DNA from 2 places in the Roseibium sp. MB-4 genome. Region 1 is predicted to be linked to the other one. Evidence: riboswitches for the same ligand, from Rfam matches in the RefSeq annotation. Region 1 holds a riboswitch; the other holds the start of a gene.
The links. Region 1 has a riboswitch for cobalamin ahead of cobU (bifunctional adenosylcobinamide kinase/adenosylcobinamide-phosphate guanylyltransferase). Riboswitches for the same ligand answer to the same signal wherever they lie in the genome.

Region 1 (5,308 bases):
GCCGGGCAAGACGGGTGTCTTCATCCATCTCGTCGGTGATGCCAATGTCCTTGTCGAGGCCGTGCCGGCTAGCCGCATCCAGGATGTCCCGGGTCAACGCCTTAAGACGCCGAGGATCGACACCGCTTGCGAGGTAGTACTCATCAAGTAGCGTCTCCAGCTCCTCGGCAACGCCGTGGCTTTCCGCCCGAGTGAGCGGCGGGGTCAAGTGATCAACAATGACAGCGGATGTCCGCCGCTTGGCCTGTGCCCCCTCACCCGGATCATTGACGATAAACGGGTAGATGTTCGGCATCGGGCCAAGTACGGCTTCCGGGAAACAGCCTTCAGACAGGGCCAGCGCCTTGCCGGGCAGCCATTCGAGATTTCCGTGCTTGCCGAGATGGATCACCGCATCGGCGCCAAACTCCCGGCGCAACCAGATATAGAACGCGAAATAATGGTGCGGCGGCACCAGATCCGGATCGTGGTACGTCTCCTTGGGATCAATGTTGTAGCCACGCGCAGGCTGAATGCCCACGATCTGATTGCCGAACCGGTGCAGCGCCAAACGGAACGTGCCGTCAATCACATGCGGATCGACTTGCGGCTTGCCCCATCGATCCTCAACGGCTGTGCGGACCGCCTCCGGCAGTTTGGCAAATTCGGCGGTGTAAGCAGTAAGTGACAGCCGCTCATAGCTCGCCTTCTCCTGCCTCTGCGTAAGGGCGTTCGTAACACCGGATGTCAGAACGCCCATCAGGTCCGCCGACGTTTCCGGGGCGTTGCCGACATCATATCCGGCCTTCTTCATGGTTTTGAGCACGGACACGCAAGAGGCTGGCGTATCAAGGCCGACTCCATTGGCAAGACGGCCATCTTTGTTTGGGTAGTTCGCCAGGATCAACGCGGTCTTCTTGTCTTTTGCCGCAACCCGGCCAAGACGGGCCCAGTTGGCTGCCAGGTCAGCCACGAACCGCATGCGATTCGGCACGGGGGTGAATTTCACGGGCGTCGATTGCGTCACCGCGTCAAATACACCTTCCTCCTTGAAAGACACGGCCCGGGTCAACAACCGCCCGTCGATTTCCGGCAACACCACGTGCATTGCAAGATCGCGGATCGACAGACCTTGGTCACTCTCCTCCCAGCCCTCTTTGGACGAAGACGAGAACACCACCTGAAGGACAGGTTTGCCGCATTTGTCGAGCGGCGTCGGCTGGTGGTCGATCCCGGCTTTTGAAACCGCAAAAGCAGTCCCGTTCAAAACGACATCCGGTTTTGCCTCTTCAAACAATGCGTCCAGAACAGCGATGGATTCCGCTTCCTTGAGGCTGGAGACGAAGACCGGCAGCGCATTGACACCGGCCTCTGCAAGTGCGGATACCAAAGCATCAACAGGCGCGGTCTGGGATCCTTGCACCAGAGCCCGGTAAAAGGTGATCGCAGCGACGGGAGCCTTCGGGTCTGCCCAGGTTGATCTCAACGTTTCCAGACCCGGCGCGGTATGACCGGGCAGATAAATACCTGCCCTTGGTAGAGGAACCGCATGCGCAGGCTCTTCAGTAAGCTCGATCAGATGACCGGCAAACCGCAATGCGTTGGCGTAGTTCTCAGGACCGCCTTCAACGAAGTAGCGCCACATCTGACGCACCTCATCCGTGCCGCGCGTCGAATGGCTTGTGAGAGCGTCATCCCATTTGTCGTCCCCAGGTATGACGACAAGATCGATGCCGCTGGCGCGCGCCTCTTCAACAAACCGCTCCAACCCGTAGCGCCAGTATTCGACACCGCCGAGGACACGCAAGATCACAATCCGGGATCCGCGAACCGTCTGCTCCGCATAAAGATCAACCGAATACGGATGCGATAATGCCATCAGGTTCGCAAGACGCAGGCTTGGCGTATCCGCCCCTAAGCCAGACTGTGCCGATGCCAGACTTCCAAGCTCGGTATCGGCCGCGGACAAAAAGAGGATATCGGCAGGCTGCTGGCCGAGGTCGACAGCATCCCCCCCGTCATCGATCCGACGCGTCTGGCTTGCGAGAATGTGCATCTGGATGGTTTCTCGTTCTTATGTCATCCCGTGGCAGGACCATATGACCCGCCGCTGCTTTTCAAAGAGAAAAGGCTTTCAATGAACTGCCGGACAACGCCCGGCAGTTCCGGCATTTGAGGTCGCCTGAAATCACTCAGCAGCTTCCGCAAGACCCGATAACGCGCCGCGCACCGCGCCCAAATCGAAGCCTTTGAGCCCGATCACCACCAGCTTGCCGGCGCTCTCCGCACCTGATGCAAACCAGGTCTCTACCCTCGGGCCCACCGCCTGCACCATGGCCGGCGAGGCCTTGCCATCCACCTGAACGGCCCCTTTGATCCGAAGAACACCTTTCAATGCCATGGCCTGAAGCACCTGCGCCTCAGCTTCCTTCAGCGAAGCAAAGATCGGCGCCTCGATCACATGGCTTTCAAAGTCATCGTGGTGATGATGGTCATGATGGTGGTCGTGATGATGATCATCGTGATCATGGTGGTGGTCATCATCATGGTGGTGATGGTGATGCTCATGGCGGGAGGCCATGTCATCCTCGGCAGCTGAGCCGCGCCCGAGCAGAACCTCGATCGGCAAAGTGCCTTTCTCGGAAGCAACGATATGCACTGCCGGGCGGACCTCAGCTGCGATCTTTTCCTGAACGCCCGCAAGAATATCGCCCGCGACCAAATCGGCCTTATTCAGCACCACAAGATCCGCGCAGCGAAGCTGATCATGGAAAAGTTCCTCAACCGGGCTCTCATGATCCAGCGCTTCATCCGCAGCGCGCTGGGCTTCCAGCGCCTCCTCATCCAGAGCGATCCGCCCTTCGGCAAGCGCGGCTGCATCCAGGACCGTAACGACGCCATCCACAGTGACTTTTGGTTTCACCGATGGCCACGAAAAGGCCCGGACCAGCGGCTGCGGCAAGGCGAGACCGGATGTTTCGATGACGATATGCTCCGGCAGGTTCTCGCGCGCGAGCAGCATTTCCATGGTCGGCAGAAAGTCATCGGCAACCGTGCAGCAAATACAGCCGTTGGTCAGCTCCACAACTTCTTCTGCCGAACAGCTCGGGTCCGCACAGCCGTTCACCAGCGATCCGTCAAATCCCATATCGCCAAATTCGTTGACGATGAGCGCAATCCGCTTGCCGCCGGCATTCTGCAAAAGGTTGCGGATCAGGGTCGTTTTTCCCGCGCCAAGAAAACCGGTCACGATGGTTGCCGGGATTTTTTGACCCGGCTTAAGCGTTGAAGAAGTCACAATCCGATCTCCGGTTGATGCGAGGGTTTGAGAAGAAGCGGCTGTCCAGCAGCGACAAACACGACCTGATGGCACACCGATGCGATATCCTGGTTCAAACGGCCTTGCGCGTCCCGGAACGACCGCGACAAGCGGTTCTCCGGCACGATCCCCATGCCGACTTCGTTGGAGACAAACACACACGGCCCGGCTAGCCCCCTGGTGGCTTCAATCAAGCGCGCCGTTTCCGCAGCTATGTCCTTGTCGGAAAACATCAGGTTGGACAGCCAAAGGGTCAGGCAGTCAACGAGGAGTACCCGGTGCGCGGCATTTTCGCGGCTCAGCACACCTGCGAGATCCAGCTGCTCTTCAATGGTAATCCAGGAGGGCCCGCGTTGATCCTTGTGACTGGCAATACGGTCCGCCATCTCGTCATCGAAAGCGGCACCTGTTGCGACATACACCCTTTCCAGGCTGCTTCGAGCTGCAAGCCTTTCTGCAAAGGTGCTTTTTCCGGACCGGGCCCCGCCGAAAACGAGGGTAGACCGGCCATGGTCAGACTGCGTCACATGTGCCTCCCAGCCGTCCGCCCGACAGCCTTGCGGTTAAACTTTGTCGACGGCCGGTCTCCTGGCTCGCGGTTCCTTATGACCAGCACCCCTTCCCGGTCACCTTGAGAACGATGCTCAAAGATCTCCAGTGGGTCATGTGCCAGCACTCGCCGCTCACAGTTGCGGGGGCAGCTCCGGATCAATCCTCTCTGAGGACTTACCGAATTCCCGTTTCATCCGGGCTGGATCACTCCAGCACCAGAACCGTCTGTTTCCTTCCTAGCTGGAACCGCCAGCCCGCACAAGCCGGAGTGTTTAAGGCGGCAAGTCTTCTTGTCCATATGTTTGACCGCAAATTGCCATGGCCGGTTGGAAAACGCAGCGTTTTGAGTTCCGTCTTGGCGGCAATGCGGAAATACGACCGGTGAAGCGCACCTGTTAAAAACCGATAGACACAACTAGGCGTCTGAAAAATTTATAGTTTTCCACATACCTGACGAAAAAATAACGATGGAATGAAAAAAACGCATTTCAGGGCTTGGCAAATGGATAAGGGCTGCGTTATACGCATCTCCATCGACGGGGGCGGTCAAGCACTGCCCCGGCACGGTGATCCCTGATAGCTCAGTTGGTAGAGCAAGCGACTGTTAATCGCTGGGTCGTAGGTTCGAGTCCTACTCAGGGAGCCACTCTTTTTCCTAAAAAACATGCAATCGGTCAGATCTACGGACAATCGGTCATCAGGCACGTCCGCGATTGAGTCTTGAGCGTTCGAAAACGCAAAAATCAAGGACTGACGGAAACAGCCAGCCCCGCCCTGTTATGGACTGCCGTCGATCAGTCCAGGTTCACTTTGTACTGAGCTTTCAATTCCGCGACCTTGTCAGCGTTTTCGGACATCCAAGAATTAAAGTCCGCAATCAACTCCGGCTTTGTTGTCGTGCTGGCATAATAGTAGTCGCGGGTATGCTTGAGGTCCGGATCGAACGAGAGCGCATTCGGCTGCCCCATTTCCCCCAGTTGGTGCTGAATGACCGCAACGTTGGCATAAGCAGCATCGATACGGCTGTTTATGGCTTGTTTGATCAGACCATCCAGGGATTTCACTTCCGACAACTCAACGGCCCCGGAGGAGGTCAGATCGATCCAGGACCACGGCGTAAAGCCGCGCACGGTACCCAGTTTCTTGACCGACCCCATTCCTTTACCGACATTGCCCGGCGTCACAGAGACCCCATCGATGTATTCGACCACCTTGTCTGAGTAGACCACCGGCTTGCCATCCTTCAAATCCGCGGACCAATAGGCATTGTCCGGGTATTTGATATCGACTGTTCCTTCGACCAGGTTTTCCATCAAGCGCTTGATCGGATACGCCTCATATTTCAGCGTGTGTCCGTTATCCGACGCCCATGCATCCAGCAGCGCCCGTCCAAAACCACCATACTCCCCGCCTTCCATGGTGTAATGCGGGTAGTAGGTTAGATCTTCAACGCCAACA
Region 2 (5,308 bases), on a different contig from region 1:
TCCGATTGGTGCGCTTTCAGTGACAACATCAACCCGGCGCAAAAGCCTTGATGAATTGAACGCAGCAAAGCCTGCGCTCTTGAAGGCTGCATCCGAAATTGCCGCAGCTGTCTCGGACTGGCAGTTTCCAGGATAATTGTTCCCAGGGAGGGGAGAAGAACTTCATGTCTGGTGTCACCTTAGACGGAGCCGTCAAAAAATACGGTGAGGTTCAAGTCATTCACGGTGTCGATCTTCAGATTGAACATGGTGAGTTCTGTGTATTTGTCGGACCGTCCGGCTGCGGAAAATCCACCCTCTTGCGCATGATTGCCGGCCTTGAGGAAACCACCGGCGGAAAAATCTCCATCGGCCAGAGGGACGTGACCAAATCCGATCCGGCCGAACGCGGTGTCGCGATGGTGTTCCAGACCTATGCCCTTTACCCCCACATGACGGTCGAGGAAAACATGGGTTTCGGCCTCAAAATGAACGGGCACCCGAAAGCCGAGATCAAGGAGAAGGTCGGCGAAGCAGCGCGTATCTTGAAACTCGAGCCTTATTTGGCGCGCAAACCAAAAGCCCTTTCGGGCGGCCAACGCCAGCGTGTTGCCATCGGACGCGCCATTGTTCGCGGACCGGAAGTCTTCCTGTTCGATGAGCCGCTGTCGAACCTTGATGCGGAGCTGCGCGTTGATATGCGGGTCGAGATTGCCAGGCTGCACAAGGACATCGGCGCCACCATGATCTATGTGACCCACGATCAAGTCGAGGCTATGACCCTGGCCGACAAGATCGTGGTTCTGCGCGCCGGGCGGATCGAGCAGGTCGGCTCCCCAATGACGCTCTACTCCGATCCGGACAACAAGTTCGTCGCCGGTTTCATCGGTTCACCGTCTATGAATTTCATTGAGGGGACCGTGCAAGATGGCCGCGTTGCGATTCCGGCATTTGGTGGTTTGACGGTCGAGCCATCCGTTGCACTTCCCAAAAATGGCGAAAAGGTTCTGGTCGGCCTCCGCCCGCAGCATCTGGTGATCAGCGAGACGGACGAGGGCGCGAAGGTAGATCTTTCCGAACAACTGGGCGGTGTCGCGTACTCCTATCTTGTTTGCCAAACGGGAGAACGCGTCATCATAGAAACAAAGGGCGAAGACGTCCCGAGACCGGACAGCACCGTTGCAATCACGTTCGATCCAGCCAACGCCTTTTTCTTCGATGCCAACACCGAACAACGGCTCCGTTGAGTGCAAGTTTTGCGCTCTGCGAATTTTCTGATGGAAGACGCCAATAGTCAGTGGCTTTAACGCCGAGGCGTCAAACTGAAAATTTGCTTGTGATCACAAGCCTCAAGTCAATCTTTTTAAGTTGACCGGCCGACAGCCATCGGCTTTTTTAGCGATGATGGTTCTCAGACGCCCAAGGCCGACGAGATGAAAAGGGAACACGGTGCGGCGTAGCCAGTAGGCACCAAATCCGTGACTGCCCCCGCAACTGTGAGCGGTGAGCGACCCCGAAAGACACCACTGGACACATCGTCCGGGAAGGTTCGGGAGAGTTACGACCCGCGAGTCAGGAGACCTGCCATCACCGGTGCAGATGCTGCGCCGGATCTTCAACTTGATGCGGGCGGGGCGCCCGGCTCGGAGCATATGATGGCAAAGCGGTCACCACCGCCACCACGTCGTTTTGTTTGGCGCGCCCTTTTTCATGGCGGAGGGCCAAATGAACCATCGTATAACTGTTTGCACATCCTGCCGGCGAAAGGGCACGGAAACACGTCCGGGTTTTGAGCTGATTGAGCAGCTTCGAAACGCCCTACTTGCTGCTGACGACACAATGCCCGAAACCTTCGACGTTTCAGGTGTCGCCTGTATGGCGGGGTGCGATCGGCCGTGTACGGTCGCCTATCACGGCACAGGAAAAGCCTCCTATCTTTTCGGGGACATTGATCCAGAGACCGATGTCGACGATCTCGTCGCGTTTGCAAAACAATACGCCTATCTCGGCGACGGATGGTGTTCGTCTGTCGACCGTCCAGGCAAGTTGCGGAAGTCTACGCTAGCGCGGATACCCGCCACCGGTTCAGCGCTCGAAGAGCAGAAAGCGCGCGCTTCGTGACCGCAGCAAACCTCACCGCCAAAGACCTGTCTTGGTCGCCAAAGCATCATGGTGACATCCTGCTGCGATCGACCAGCTTCCATCTTGAAGCGGGCCGTGTGCTTGGAATTGTTGGGCCGAACGGTGCCGGTAAAACGACCCTGCTCAGACTACTTTACCGGTTTTATCGACCGGTCACAGGCCAGGTTCTGGTGGATGGTAAGGACATCTGGAGCCTTTCCGCCCGCGAGACTGCACAGCGGATAGCCGCCGTCTTGCAGGAACAACCAAGTGACTTTGTACTCACTGTCAGTGAGATCGTGGCTCTTGGGCGGACACCCCACCGGCGCGGGTTTGCCGGGGCGACAGGCTCCCATGATAGGGACATCATCGAGAACGCCTTGGACCGGCTGGACTTGCACGGACTGGCCGGCCGCCAGCTTGGAACCCTCTCGGGCGGGGAGCGTCAGCGTGTCATGGTGGCCCGCGCCTTGGCGCAACAACCTCGGCTGTTGATCCTGGATGAACCAACAAACCACCTCGACATCCGTCATCAGCTGGAAGTTCTGGACCTTATCCGCAGTTTGCCCCTGACGATTGTCACCTCGCTGCACGATCTGAACCTTGCTACTGGGTTATGCGACGATGTTGTGCTTCTCCAATCGGGCCGTCAACTCGGCTTCGGATCCCCTGCGCATGTTTTGACGGAAACGGCTGTTTCCCAGGCTTTCCAGGTTGACGCCCGGCGCGAGCGCCTCACCCCCAGCAACAATGATCATCTGACTTTTCATATTCAAAAACAGGGAATTTAACTCATGAAGAAAACATTGTTGACCGGCCTGGCACTTGCTCTTTCTGCTGGGATTGCGGCCGCGGAAACCAGTGTCCAGAGCTGCGACCGTGTGGTGACCTTCGATGCGCCACCGCAACGCGCCATATCCAACGACGTCAATTTGACAGAGATGATGCTGGTCCTCGGTCTTGAGGACCGAATGGTGGGCTATACCGGGATCTCGGGCTGGAAAACGCTTGATGAAGAAATGCGGGCAGGTGTCCAGGAACTTCCGGAGCTGTCTTCCAAATATCCGTCCAAGGAAGTGATTATCGGCGCGGATGCCGACTTCTTCTTTGCCGGCTGGAACTACGGAATGAAAGTCGGTGGTGAGGTCACGCCAGAAACGCTCGAACCTTTGGGCGTGAAGGTTTATGAGCTCACCGAATCCTGCACCCACATCATGGACAAGGACAAAGCCAGCATCGAGGACATGTATGCTGACCTGTTGAATTTGGGGCGTATCTTTGACGTTGAAGAGCGTGCCGAAGCCCTCGTGGCAGGATACCGCTCGGATCTTGCCGCGTTCAAGCAGGACCTCAAAACAGGCGAACCACTGCGCGTGTTTGTTTATGATAGCGGCGAAGACACCCCGTTTACCGCCGGGCGCTATGCCATGCCGACCGCACTCATCGAAGCTGCCGGCGGCAAGAACATCATGGATGATTTTGAGAAAAGCTGGGCCACCGTCACATGGGAAGAAGTGGTTGAACGCAACCCGGAAGTCGTCGTGATCGTCAACTACGGCGAAGTCACTGCAGACCAGAAACGTGCGTTCATGATGTCCAATCCAGCTTTTGCAGATCTCGATGCCGTCAAGAACGACCGCTTTGTCACGCTGGAGTATGTCGAGGCAACGCCAGGACCGCGCAACATCAGAGCGATCAAAACACTCGCCGAAGCCCTCTGGAGCGAGTGAACCCGTGAGCGAGACCAGGACTGTTCAAGCAAAATCGCTATTGTCTGGAAACAAGCTGATAGCCGGTCTTGGCGGGCTTGCGCTGCTCCTTGTCTCGCTCTCTTTCGCGGTTTCGGTGGGCGCTGTTCAGATCGACCTTGGAACCGTTTGGGGCGTATTCCTCAACAAAATGTCTCCTGGAATGATTGAACAGACTTGGTCGCAAGGCCGTGAAGCGATTGTCTGGGAAATCCGTTTTCCAAGAGCCCTGCTTGCCATGATGGTGGGCGCGGGGCTGGCCATCGTCGGAGCAAGTCTCCAGGCCGTAACCCGCAATCCGCTGGCGGACCCTCACCTCTTGGGGATTTCTTCTGGTGGCGCTTTTGGCGCAATTCTGGCCCTGCTTCATACCGGTTTGTTCATTGGTTTATTGACGGTCCCGCTGTTTGCATTTCTGGGTGCTTTGGGAGCCACCGCCATTGTGTTGGGTGTTTCGCGTTTTGCCGATGCGACAAGCGCGGACCGTTTGGTGCTCGCAGGTGTGGCCGTGTCCTTCATTGTCATGGCAGCGGCAAACGGGTTGATTTTCCTAGGCGATCCTCGTGCAACCCACACGGTTGTCTTCTGGATGTTGGGAGGTCTGGGCCTCGCCCAGTGGAGCCAACTTGTCTACCCGCTCATCATCCTGCTTGCATGTGGCGCCTGGTTGATGTCGCAAGCGGCAGCTCTGAATGCCATGACGGTCGGCGACGAAACAGCCTCCACCCTCGGCATTCCGGTCGCCCGCTTCCGTCTCATCGTGTTTGTTGTCGGGGCCTTGATTACCGGCGTGATGGTCGCGTTCTCCGGCATCATCGGCTTTGTCGGCCTGATGGTCCCGCATGTTGTCAGACTGATTGTTGGTGGCGACTATCGCCGTGTTTTGCCGGGCTCCGCGCTGATTGGCGCGGTCTTTCTTCTTTGGGCCGACATTGCAGCCAGGACCGTCATGGCACCGGAAGACATGCCCATCGGTATTGTCACTGGTCTGGTCGGGGGCGTCTTCTTTGTTTGGCTCTTGCGGGGAAAAAGAGCGGCATAAGGAACGCCGCTCTTTCTAACATTCGATCTCGGCCGCGCAATCATCAGAATGCGGTGCCCAGGTATTTACAGTTGCCCTGCTGCGGTGGCGATTGCTTCGTCGGTTTGCTGTAAGTCCTCAGCTGAAAGCGCCAGGTGTGCGTAGAGCTTGCTGTCGGGTTTCAAGATCCCGCTTTGGCGCAGCGATGCGTTGAACGCCTTGGCCTGCGCCGCGTTGTTCTTCAGCGTATCACGGTAGTCGCGCACCGGGTCTTCGGTAAAGACGACATCGAACAACATGGGTTCGCCAACGATCTGGTGAGGAACGCCTGCGGTCGAAAGATGCGTCGCGTAACTTTGCATCAACCGCTCACCGTTTTTCTTAATCTCCTCGTAGGCGCCCGGACGGCGCAGGACTTCCAGCGTCTTCAAGCCCGCCA

Region 2: it holds a riboswitch for cobalamin, as region 1 does, so the genes downstream of both, ACVDG4_RS14855 (DUF1636 family protein) here and cobU (bifunctional adenosylcobinamide kinase/adenosylcobinamide-phosphate guanylyltransferase) in region 1, are expected to answer to the same signal.

Annotation. Positions count from the first base shown of each region.
Region 1 is NZ_JBRKQB010000001.1:533,214-538,521, reverse strand. Features, by position in the region: gene cobN (cobaltochelatase subunit CobN) at 1-2,035, opposite strand, end outside; gene cobW (cobalamin biosynthesis protein CobW) at 2,168-3,277, opposite strand; gene cobU (bifunctional adenosylcobinamide kinase/adenosylcobinamide-phosphate guanylyltransferase) at 3,274-3,825, opposite strand; cobalamin riboswitch at 3,860-4,091, opposite strand; tRNA gene ACVDG4_RS02650 (tRNA-Asn) at 4,421-4,496, shown strand; gene ACVDG4_RS02645 (transporter substrate-binding domain-containing protein) at 4,645-5,308, opposite strand, start outside.
Region 2 is NZ_JBRKQB010000002.1:790,948-796,255, forward strand. Features, by position in the region: gene ACVDG4_RS14845 (IclR family transcriptional regulator) at 1-136, shown strand, start outside; gene ACVDG4_RS14850 (ABC transporter ATP-binding protein) at 165-1,226, shown strand; cobalamin riboswitch at 1,368-1,582, shown strand; gene ACVDG4_RS14855 (DUF1636 family protein) at 1,705-2,100, shown strand; gene ACVDG4_RS14860 (ABC transporter ATP-binding protein) at 2,097-2,891, shown strand; gene ACVDG4_RS14865 (ABC transporter substrate-binding protein) at 2,895-3,830, shown strand; gene ACVDG4_RS14870 (FecCD family ABC transporter permease) at 3,835-4,890, shown strand; gene ACVDG4_RS14875 (aspartate aminotransferase family protein) at 4,956-5,308, opposite strand, start outside.